DNA from 3 places in the Aquabacterium sp. A3 genome. Region 2 is predicted to be linked to each of the others. Evidence: predicted binding sites of a transcription regulator. Region 2 holds the regulator's gene; each other region holds the start of a gene.

Region 1 (3,273 bases), on a different contig from region 2:
TGTCGGCACCGTCCTCGATGTAGAGGCGGTTGACCTTCTGGCCCTCGGGGCCGGTCTGGTGCGTCTTGAGCTGCATGCCCAGGATCTGGCCGGCCAGCGTGCGCACGTCGTCGAGGCTCTTGGCCACTTTCACGCCGCCGCCCTTGCCACGGCCACCGGCGTGGATCTGGGCTTTGACAACCCATACCGGGCCGCCGAGCTTTTCAGCCGCTGCCACAGCGTCGTCTACAGAAAATGCCGGGATTCCTCTTGGGACCGGCACACCGAATCGGCTCAGGATCTCTTTGCCTTGGTACTCGTGGATCTTCATTGGGGTCTCGCAGTGTGAGTGTTCTCATCGAACATGACAAAGCTCAGCGTCACCGATCAGGCAACGCCGGGCGCGTCGGAAGCAAGGGTCACTTGCTGCGACGCGTCATGCAGCATAGCACCGCTACGCCCCCGTGTCGCCTGGGATGTCTCCCCGAATCACCCGCCGGATGGTGTCTGAACTGAAGCCGCGCCCAGCCAGGAACCGCACCTGCCTGGCCCGTTCCTCAGGGGTGGCGGGAGGCTCACCAAAGCGCCGCTGCCAGACCGCGTGTGCCCGGGCCAACTCGGTGGACTGCAGCCCCAGCAGCGCCGCACGGGTGATGTCGTCGGGCAAATCATGCTGCGCCAACTCGGCCTTGACGCGCCCCACCCCATACCGTACCGAGCGGCGGTGAACCACGGACTCGGCAAAGCGTTGAGCGGACAAAAAGCCGCGCGACTCCAGTTCGTCCAGCACAGCATCGACCTGCTCGGCGGACTCTGCATGGGGCCCCAGCTTTCGGCGCAGCTCGAGCCGGGAGTGTTCGCGGGCGGCCAGGTACTTCAAGGCCCGGCCCTTGAGCGACAACACGGTGCGCCCCCGACCCGCCTCAGGCCTCACTCAGCCTGATCGTCGCCGGCAGGGCTGGCGCTTGACGCGGCCGCACCCGGCATCTGGGTGATGCCCAGCGATTCGCGGATGCGGTTTTCGATTTCCCGGGCCAGGTCGGCGTTCTCACGCAGAAACTCACGGGCGTTGTCTTTGCCTTGGCCGATCTTTTCGCCGTTGTAGGCGTACCAGGCACCCGCCTTGTCAACGATCTTGGCAGTCACCCCCAGGTCGATGATCTCGCCCTCGCGGCTGATGCCCTCGCCGTACAGGATGTCGAATTCAGCGGTCTTGAACGGGGGAGACACCTTGTTCTTGACCACCTTGACCTTGGTTTCGTTGCCGATGACTTCGTCACCCTTCTTGATGGAACCGGTGCGACGGATGTCCAGGCGAACCGAGGCGTAGAACTTCAGGGCGTTACCGCCGGTGGTGGTTTCGGGCGAGCCGAACATCACACCGATCTTCATGCGGATCTGGTTGATGAAGATGACGGTGCAGTTGGTTTTCTTGATGGTGGCGGTGAGCTTGCGCAGGGCCTGGCTCATCAAACGGGCCTGCAAGCCCGGCAGGGAGTCGCCCATTTCGCCTTCGAGCTCGGCCTTGGGCGTGAGCGCCGCCACCGAGTCCACCACGATGAGATCGACGGAACCCGAACGAACCAGGGCATCGACGATTTCCAGGGCCTGCTCACCCGTGTCGGGCTGCGAGATCAGGAGGTCGTGCAGGTTGACGCCCAGCTTCTGGGCGTATTGCACATCCAGCGCGTGCTCGGCATCGATGAACGCACACACGCCGGCCAGCTTCTGCATTTCGGCCACCACCTGCAGCGTGAGCGTGGTTTTGCCCGACGACTCAGGGCCGTAGATCTCGATCACCCGGCCACGCGGCAGGCCACCCACCCCCAGGGCCACGTCCAGGCCCAAAGAGCCTGTGGACACCACCTGGATGTCCTCGGCCACCTCGCCTTCACCCAGTCGCATGATGGAGCCCTTGCCAAACTGCTTTTCAATCTGGGCCAGCGCGGCCTGCAGGGCTTTGGCTTTCTCGGTGCTGAGGGCTGATTTGGCTTGGGTGTCCATGAGGGTCTCCGGTGGTCGTCTGGGCGAACCCCTGTGGCTCGCATTGGTCGCCATTATGACAAAAGCTGGATGTTTGTACAGTACTTTCATGTCCCACTGTTGGGGGCACCCGTCAGGGGGCATGGCGAGCAAGACGTACCGCCGTTCTGCCAGCGGGCTTGATCTGTCGCAAGGACACCGCCTGGCGTTCGACCCAAGATGAGGGTGTCGATTCACAGAGACCCCATGAGGAGCCCATGCAAGCACATCACCCGCTGGTCAAAGATTTTCCTGAGTTCCGTGATCAGATCCATGAACTGAAGGTGACGAGTTCCCACTTCGTCAAACTGGAGCGCGAGTACGAGGACATCGACAAAGAAGTCGTGCGACTGGAAAGCGGTATCGAGCACGCCTCATCGGCCGATCTGGAACAGAAAAAACTGCGTCGCGTGGCCCTGAAGGACGAGTTGTACGCCATGCTGAAGGCCTCAGCCGCCTGACGCACACCGAGCAAGGCATTGCAGCGCACGCCCTGATCAGGGCACAGCGTCTGCGCCTCGGGGCCCCGCGCCACAAGCGCCGGGCCCTTCCTCATTGGGGGGCACTTAAAATGGCGGGATGACGTCCCCTGCCCCCACTTCGCCCGTCGACACGACCACCGCCCCCCACGTTCCGCCCATGCGCCTGTCCGGCCTGGAGCCGGTGTTGATCGGTCAGGGCACGCTGTTCGTCAACGTGGGCGAGCGCACCAACGTGACCGGCTCGAAGGCGTTCGCGCGCATGATCCTCGAAGGACGCTTCGAGGATGCCCTGTCGGTGGCCCGACAGCAGGTCGAAAACGGCGCCCAGGTCATCGACATCAACATGGACGAGGCCATGCTCGACAGCAAGGCCGCCATGGTGCGTTTCCTGAACCTGATCGCCGGGGAGCCGGAGATCGCCCGCGTGCCCATCATGATCGACTCCTCCAAGTGGGAGGTGATCGAGGCCGGGCTGAAGTGCATCCAGGGCAAGGGCATCGTCAACTCGATCTCGCTGAAAGAAGGCGTGGACGAGTTCAAGCGCCAGGCCACGCTGATCAAGCGCTATGGCGCCGCGACCGTGGTGATGGCGTTTGACGAGGTGGGCCAGGCCGACACCTACCAGCGCAAGATCGAGATCTGCGAGCGGGCCTACCGCATGCTGGTGGATGAGGTGGGCTTCCCACCCGAAGACATCATCTTCGACCCGAACATCTTTGCCATTGCCACGGGCATCGAAGAGCACGACAACTACGCCGTCGATTTCATCAACGCCACCCGCTGGATCAAG
Region 2 (3,273 bases):
GCGCGCATCTGGACCGTGCCCATGGGTGAAACCTCGCCAGGCATCGAGCAACCCCTGCGCGCTGGCGGGGGCCCCGTGACGCTGCGCATCACGCCACCTTGAACACCTCGGGCCGATCGAAGAAGGCACGGACACACCCTCGCTGTGGCGCGCCAAGCAGGTGCAAGGCCAGCGCCACCCGAGCCTGGGCCACCGTCAGCGGCCCGGCGGCCGGCCATCGATCATCGGCACGGGACAGCACCCCACCCCGCGCCACCCGGGTGCTGCGCCAGACCTGCACCCCTTGCGCGCAGGCCTCGTTCAGCGCATCGGCCAACGCATCCTGAACCGTCCCGTGTCCGGTGCAGGCCACCACGAGTCCCTTCAATGAGGCGGCGCCATCCGCCGACAGCAGCGCACGCACCACCCAGCCATCGGCATCTGCGTGGCTGCTCACGCACTCCACCCGCGGGCGGGCCTGCGTCGCAAACCATCGCCACAGTGGCGCCTGTACCGCACGGAACGGCCCATCCTGCCACGCCTGTATCGCCGGTTGCCACACCCCATCGGGCAGCCTGCGTGCCAAAGGCTGGGCGCCGCCGGCATCAAACGCGTTCACCTCCCGTGTGTGAACCTTGCGCACCAGACTGCCCGGCCACAAGCAGGCGTTCATGGCCACCCACGTGCCCCCGAGGCCTCTGGACGACAAAACCTGCACGGCAGACAAGGCATCGCGCAGATTGGCGGGCCCATCGGCATCATCGGCCGTGGCCGGACGCATGGCACCCGTGAGCACCACCGGCTTGCGCTGATCATGCAACCAGTCCAGCACACAGGCGGTCTCTTCCAGCGTGTCCGTGCCATGGGTGATGACCACACCCGCCACGCCCTCATCCGACAGGCCCTCGGCCAGCCTGCTGGCCAGCGCCTGCCACACAGACCACCGCATGTCCTTGCTGTCGATCGACACCACCTGATGGGCGCGCACCTGCCAGCCCTCGGGCACATCGACCCCGTCCAGCAAGGCATCGACCCCCAGCACCGCCGCCGTGTACCCCCCCGACGGGTCACCGTGACGCTGAACGCCAGCGATCGTGCCGCCCGTGCCCAAGACCAACAATGTGCGCATCAACACCTCAAAAAATTAACTGGACAAACCAACAGTACTGTATAAAATGACAGACATCCGGTTCACGCCACGTTCTTCCAGAGCGCCCCCGAGATGTCCAACGATAGCCCCAAACTGACGCCGCGACAGCAAGAGATCTTCGAGCTGATCCAGCAAGCCATCGCCACCACAGGTGCGCCGCCAACCCGGGCCGAAATCGCCAATCAACTGGGATTTCGTTCGGCCAACGCCGCCGAAGAGCACCTGCAGGCGCTGGCCCGCAAAGGCGTGATCGAGCTGGTCGGCGGCACCTCGCGAGGCATCAGGCTCAAAGCCGGCACGCTGCGGGGGCTGCACGAAACCCGCCGCGCGCCAGCCTCTGCCGGCAAAAGCCGCCTGGGCAGTCTGAGTGGCCTGACGGCCGGTAACCTTCCCTTGCCCGGCCTTGAGCAACTGGTGCTGCCCCTGGTGGGGCGCGTGGCGGCAGGCCATCCCATCCTGGCACAAGAACACATCGAACAAAGTTACGCGGTCGAACCCTCCCTGTTCACGCGCACGCCCGACTACCTCTTGCGGGTCAAGGGCATGAGCATGCGAGATGCTGGCATCCTCGACGGCGACTTGCTGGCCGTGGCGCGCACGCGCGAGGCCCGCAATGGGCAAATCGTCGTGGCGCGGCTGGGCGACGAAGTGACGGTGAAACGCTTTCAGCGCAACGCCCAAGGCGTCACCCTGCTGCCAGAAAACCCTGATTTCGAGCCCATCCTCGTGGGCCCTGACACCCCTGATTTCGAGCTTGAAGGCCTGGCCGTGGGCCTGATCCGCAAGGATTTCTGACACGGTTTTCTTCACTCCCACGGTGCAGGTGGCGGGCATTCGTGCCGCAGCCTCTGCGGTGCAATCCTGCGCGGTGGGCCCTGTATGAATCCTGCCGAACTTCGCTGAAGTCCAAGGAGTTCACCATGATTCACCACCTCGCTCGCGCCTTCTTCGCACGAGAAACCAGTCCACAGGCGTCAGCCCACAGACACCAGCAGCCAACAGCACAGACTTCTGGGGCTGCGGATGGCACGTCACCTCGTCCAACACCGGCTGCGCCCGTGCGCCCACGCCCCATCACACCATGGACGGCCCCGGCGTCATGCGCGACGGCCACGCTGCACCGCCAGTGCGGCCTGGTCAACGGTCGCGCGGCCTCCACGTCGGCCATGCAGCGTGTGCGCATCAGCACCGACCCCAGCGATGCCCGTCGCACCGTGATCAGCGGCCGCTTTGCCGAAGTCTGCGCGGCCCTGGACCGCCTCGTTCACGAGCAAGAAGCGCTGGCCTGAAACAACAACACCGCGCCAGGCGCGGTGTTGTTCGCTGTGCGGCACGACGCCGTGATCAGCCCATGTGCAGGCCACCGTTCACCGAGAAATCGGCGCCCGTGGCAAAGCCGGCTTCGTCGCTGGCCACCCACGACACCATCGAGGCGATTTCTTCAGGCGTGCCCAGGCGCTTGACAGGAATCGTGGCCACGATCTTGTCCAGCACGTCTGGACGGATAGCGCGCACCATTTCAGTCCCGATGTAGCCCGGCGACACGGTGTTGACGGTCACGCCCTTGTTGGCCACTTCCTGAGCCAAAGCCATCGTGAAGCCGTGCATGCCCGCCTTGGCTGCCGAGTAGTTGGTCTGACCGAACTGACCCTTTTCACCGTTGACCGAACTGATGTTGACGATGCGACCCCAGTTGCGCTCAACCATGTCGTCAAGAACCTGCTTGGTCACATTGAACAGGCTGTTGAGGTTGGTATCGATCACCGCATCCCAGTCGGCCTTGCTCATTTTGCGGAACATGCCGTCGCGGGTGATGCCGGCGTTGTTCACCAGCACGTCGATGGGGCCATGTTCGGCCTTGGCCTTGCGGAAGGCCTCCACGGTCGAATCCCAATCCGACACATTGCCCACCGAGGCGTAGAAGGTGTAGCCCAGCGCCTTTTGCTCATCCAGCCACTTGTTGAAATCCCGGCTGGGGCCGCAGCCCGCCAGCACGGTGTATCCGTCCTTGTACAGGCGTTGGCAGATGGCCGTGCCAATGCCACCCATGCCACCGGTCACGTATGCTACTTTTTTGCTCATCTCATTGCTCCTCGAAAAGGATGATCTCAGGGTTCGGGCAGGTCAACGTTCGATGGTCAGGG
Region 3 (3,273 bases), on a different contig from region 2:
TGGACCGCCACGGCAATGTCATGCGCCTGCGCCACAGACTGTTCGCCCTGCACTTCGATGTGCACATCAACCAGAATCAGGTCGCCCATCTTGCGTGTACGCAAGTCATGGAACCCCAGAACACCTGGGGTGTCGCGCACCGCCTGCTCGATTTGCTGAACATGCTCTGTGTCGGCAGCCCTGTCCATCAGGTCGTCCAGCGCCCGCCAGGCGAATTGACCGCCCATGCGCAAGATGAGCAGGCCCACGACCAGGGCAGCCACGGCGTCCAGCACCGGGTAGCCCGCCAGGTTGCCAGCGATGCCCAGCGCCACCACCAGGGACGAGGCCGCATCAGAGCGCGAGTGCCAGGCATTGGCCACCAGCATGCTGGAGCGCACTTTCTCGGCCTGATGCAGCAGGTAGCGAAAGAGCCCTTCCTTGCACAGCAGCGTGAACACCGACACATACAGGGCCAAGGGGTCAACGACCACATTCGACGGCCCCTCAGGTGAAAGATAAGGCACCACACGCCACACCATGCCCGCACCGACACCGAGCAGCAACAGACCCAGAACCAGCGATGAAGCCGTCTCGAAACGCTGATGTCCGTATTGATGATCAGCGTCCGCCGCCTTGTGGCTTTGGCGATTGGCCAGCAGCACGATGACATCCGACATCAGGTCAGACAAGGAATGGATGGCATCGGCCACCAGGGCCTGTGATCGCGACACCATGCCCACCCACAGTTGCGCCAGGGTGAGCACGGTGTTGACCACCATGCTCACCCAGGTGCTGCGGCGAGCCACCTGCTCGCGCAGACTCATGTCGATGCGTGATGGCGTGGTGGCCATGGCAAAAACTCAGCCCAGCCAGTCGATGTGGTGTCCGAGCTTTCGGGCCTTGGTGCCCAGGTACCGCTCGTTTTCAGACTGAACGTCGCTTCGCACAGGCACACGCTCATCGATCTTGACCCCATGCTGGCGCAGCGTGTCGACCTTGCGCGGGTTGTTCGTCATGAGGTGCACGGACGACACGCCCAGATAGTCCAGAATCTGAGCCGCCACATCGAAGTTGCGCAGGTCGGCCGCAAAACCAAGGTGCAGGTTGGCCTCGACCGTGTCCATGCCCTGATCTTGCAACTGGTAGGCCTTGAGCTTGTTGGCCAGACCGATGCCGCGGCCCTCTTGCCGCAGGTACACCACCACGCCCTGCCCCTTTTTGCCGATTTCGCTCATGGCGAACTGCAACTGGGGGCCGCAATCGCAGCGCAAAGAGCCAAACACATCACCGGTCATGCACTCGGAGTGCACCCGCACCAGCGCACTGCCCTGGACATCGCCCATGACCATGGCCACATGCTCCAGCCCCGTGGACTTCTCCTTGAACAACTTCATGGTGAAGGTGCCGTGCTCGGTGGGAACACGGGCTTCGGCCAGCAAATCGACCAGCGCGGCCGTGACGGGTGTGACAGGCTGGGCTGGGGTCTGCTTGGCGGGTTCTGGACTGGACATTGGTTTTCCTCAGGGGCATCTATTTTGCCAAAAGCCGACAGGCTTGGCTGGCACGGTCAGGATCGAATGGAAATTCACACAAAAGTACTGTATGCATGTACAGTATTCAAATGTCTTCGAGTCCGTCCTTCCAGGGGCCATTGATCCGCCCTGTGAGCCGCCCTGTTGTTCGCTCTGTCGCCCTGCCCGATCACCTTCGGCAAGCGGTCTGGCCTGGTCATGGCCAGGCGTCGGCCCCCGTGCGGGTGCTCCCCAGTGGCCACGCCTCCCTGGACACCGCCCTGCCAGGAGGCGGCTGGCCCATCGGCTGCCTCACTGAAATCCTGCAAACACAAGCCGGCCAGGGCGAATGGCGCTTGCTGGGCCCCGCCTTGTCGCCCCTGGCCAGCGCACAGTCACCCGTGCTGCTGGTCAACCCGCCCCATGAGCCTGGCTTGCTGGGACTGCAGTCCTGGCGCATTCCTGCTGACAGCATTCAATGGGCTGAAGCCCATGCACACAGCGATCGCCTGTGGGTGATTGACCAGGCCCTGAAAGCCGACTGCTTCAGCGCCATCCTGGCCTGGCTGCCACACACACCCACCCAGGTTGTGCGCCGCTTGCAGGCCGTGGCCGCACACCATGGCGGTCTGTTCTTCGGTTTTCGGGGTTTGCAGGCAGCCGAACTGCCCTCTGCAGCGCCATTGCGCCTGAGCCTGCACCTGGGGCCATGCCCTCACCCGCTGCAGGTTCGCCTGCTCAAACGACGCGGCAGTCCCTGGCCGCACCCCATCGTGCTGCCCGTCTGGCCCGTGTCCTTGGCCCGACTGCTGCCCATGACCCCTCCAGGGTCTGCGCCCCTGCACACGCCGCTGCAAGGTGCATCCCATGCTGCACTGGATCGCACTCGCTCACCGCACGCCGCCATCGCTCAAGGCTGATGGCCCAGCAGACACCTGCGTGGCCTGGGCGCTTCAGTTCACGCCCAAGGTGGCCTGGCTGGAAGACTGCCTGGTGCTGGAAGTGCAGGCCAGTGCAAGGCTGTTTGGTGGCCTGGAGCGTCTGCATGCCCTGGTCGCTGATGGCGCCCGTCACCATGGCATGACTGGCTGGGCGTGGGCGCGAACGGCCTTGGCCGCCTGCGCGCAAGCACGCCAGTTGCACCCCATCGAGGGCTGGGGGCCTGCCCCGCGGGCACGCTTGTCGGCATTGCCCCTGCGCAGTCTGCATGCGGTGGGGCGCCATGCACATGCCCTGTCGCGGCTGGGGTGTCACACGGTGGGCGATGTGCTCAAGCTGCCCCGTGAAGGCCTCGCGCGCCGATTTGGTGATGGCATCCTCCGCACCCTGGATCAGGCCACCGGACGGTGTCCGCAGCCTTTGCAGTGGCTGCAAGCCCCACCAGGCTTCGAGGCCCAGTGCGAATTGCCGCATGCACAAGATGCGGCCCCAGCGCTGATCACCCACTGGCGGCCTTTGCTGCAAGCCTTGGCCCGCTGGCTGCAAGCTCGACATCTGGGGGTGTGCAGCCTGCAACTGGGATGGCGACACGCCTGGCGCAATCACGACGGCGCGCGCGATGGGCAACACACGGTGCGCTTGTCCAGCGCCACCCAGGAAGTCGGTCGTCTGGAGCACCTGGTGGCCGAGCATCTGGCTCGACTCACCCTGAGCGCGCCGGTCAGCGACCTGACCTTGTGCAGCAGCGACTTTCAGCCCGTACCGCGCGCCAACAACACCCTGTTTCAAGAATGCACCACCGCAGCGCTTGGGCACAACACACGTTCGGCAGCAGACGTGC

The links. The regulator LexA, encoded in region 2, represses DNA repair genes until DNA is damaged. The targets are predictions, from matches to a motif close to ACTGTATNNNNATACAGT.
Region 1: recA (recombinase RecA) is a predicted target of LexA. The motif match lies at 2,048-2,065, and genes of this name have one in related genera.
Region 3: imuA (translesion DNA synthesis-associated protein ImuA) is a predicted target of LexA. The motif match lies at 1,580-1,597, and genes of this name have one in related genera.

The regions. Positions count from the first base shown of each region.
Region 1 covers NZ_JBBPEV010000002.1:286,479-289,751, reverse strand. Annotated here, with positions in the region: gene sucC (ADP-forming succinate--CoA ligase subunit beta) at 1-310, opposite strand, end outside; gene recX (recombination regulator RecX) at 434-913, opposite strand; gene recA (recombinase RecA) at 910-1,983, opposite strand; gene WNB94_RS10485 (HP1242/YdcH family protein) at 2,220-2,462, shown strand; gene metH (methionine synthase) at 2,581-3,273, shown strand, end outside.
Region 2 covers NZ_JBBPEV010000004.1:101,659-104,931, forward strand. Annotated here, with positions in the region: gene WNB94_RS13590 (methylamine utilization protein) at 1-102, shown strand, start outside; gene WNB94_RS13595 (asparaginase) at 89-1,108, opposite strand; gene lexA (transcriptional repressor LexA) at 1,202-1,924, shown strand; gene WNB94_RS13605 (hypothetical protein) at 2,188-2,418, shown strand; gene phbB (acetoacetyl-CoA reductase) at 2,474-3,211, opposite strand; gene WNB94_RS13615 (acetyl-CoA C-acetyltransferase) at 3,254-3,273, opposite strand, start outside.
Region 3 covers NZ_JBBPEV010000001.1:132,688-135,960, reverse strand. Annotated here, with positions in the region: gene WNB94_RS00555 (cation diffusion facilitator family transporter) at 1-833, opposite strand, end outside; gene ribA (GTP cyclohydrolase II) at 843-1,493, opposite strand; gene imuA (translesion DNA synthesis-associated protein ImuA) at 1,646-2,413, shown strand; gene WNB94_RS00540 (Y-family DNA polymerase) at 2,361-3,273, shown strand, end outside.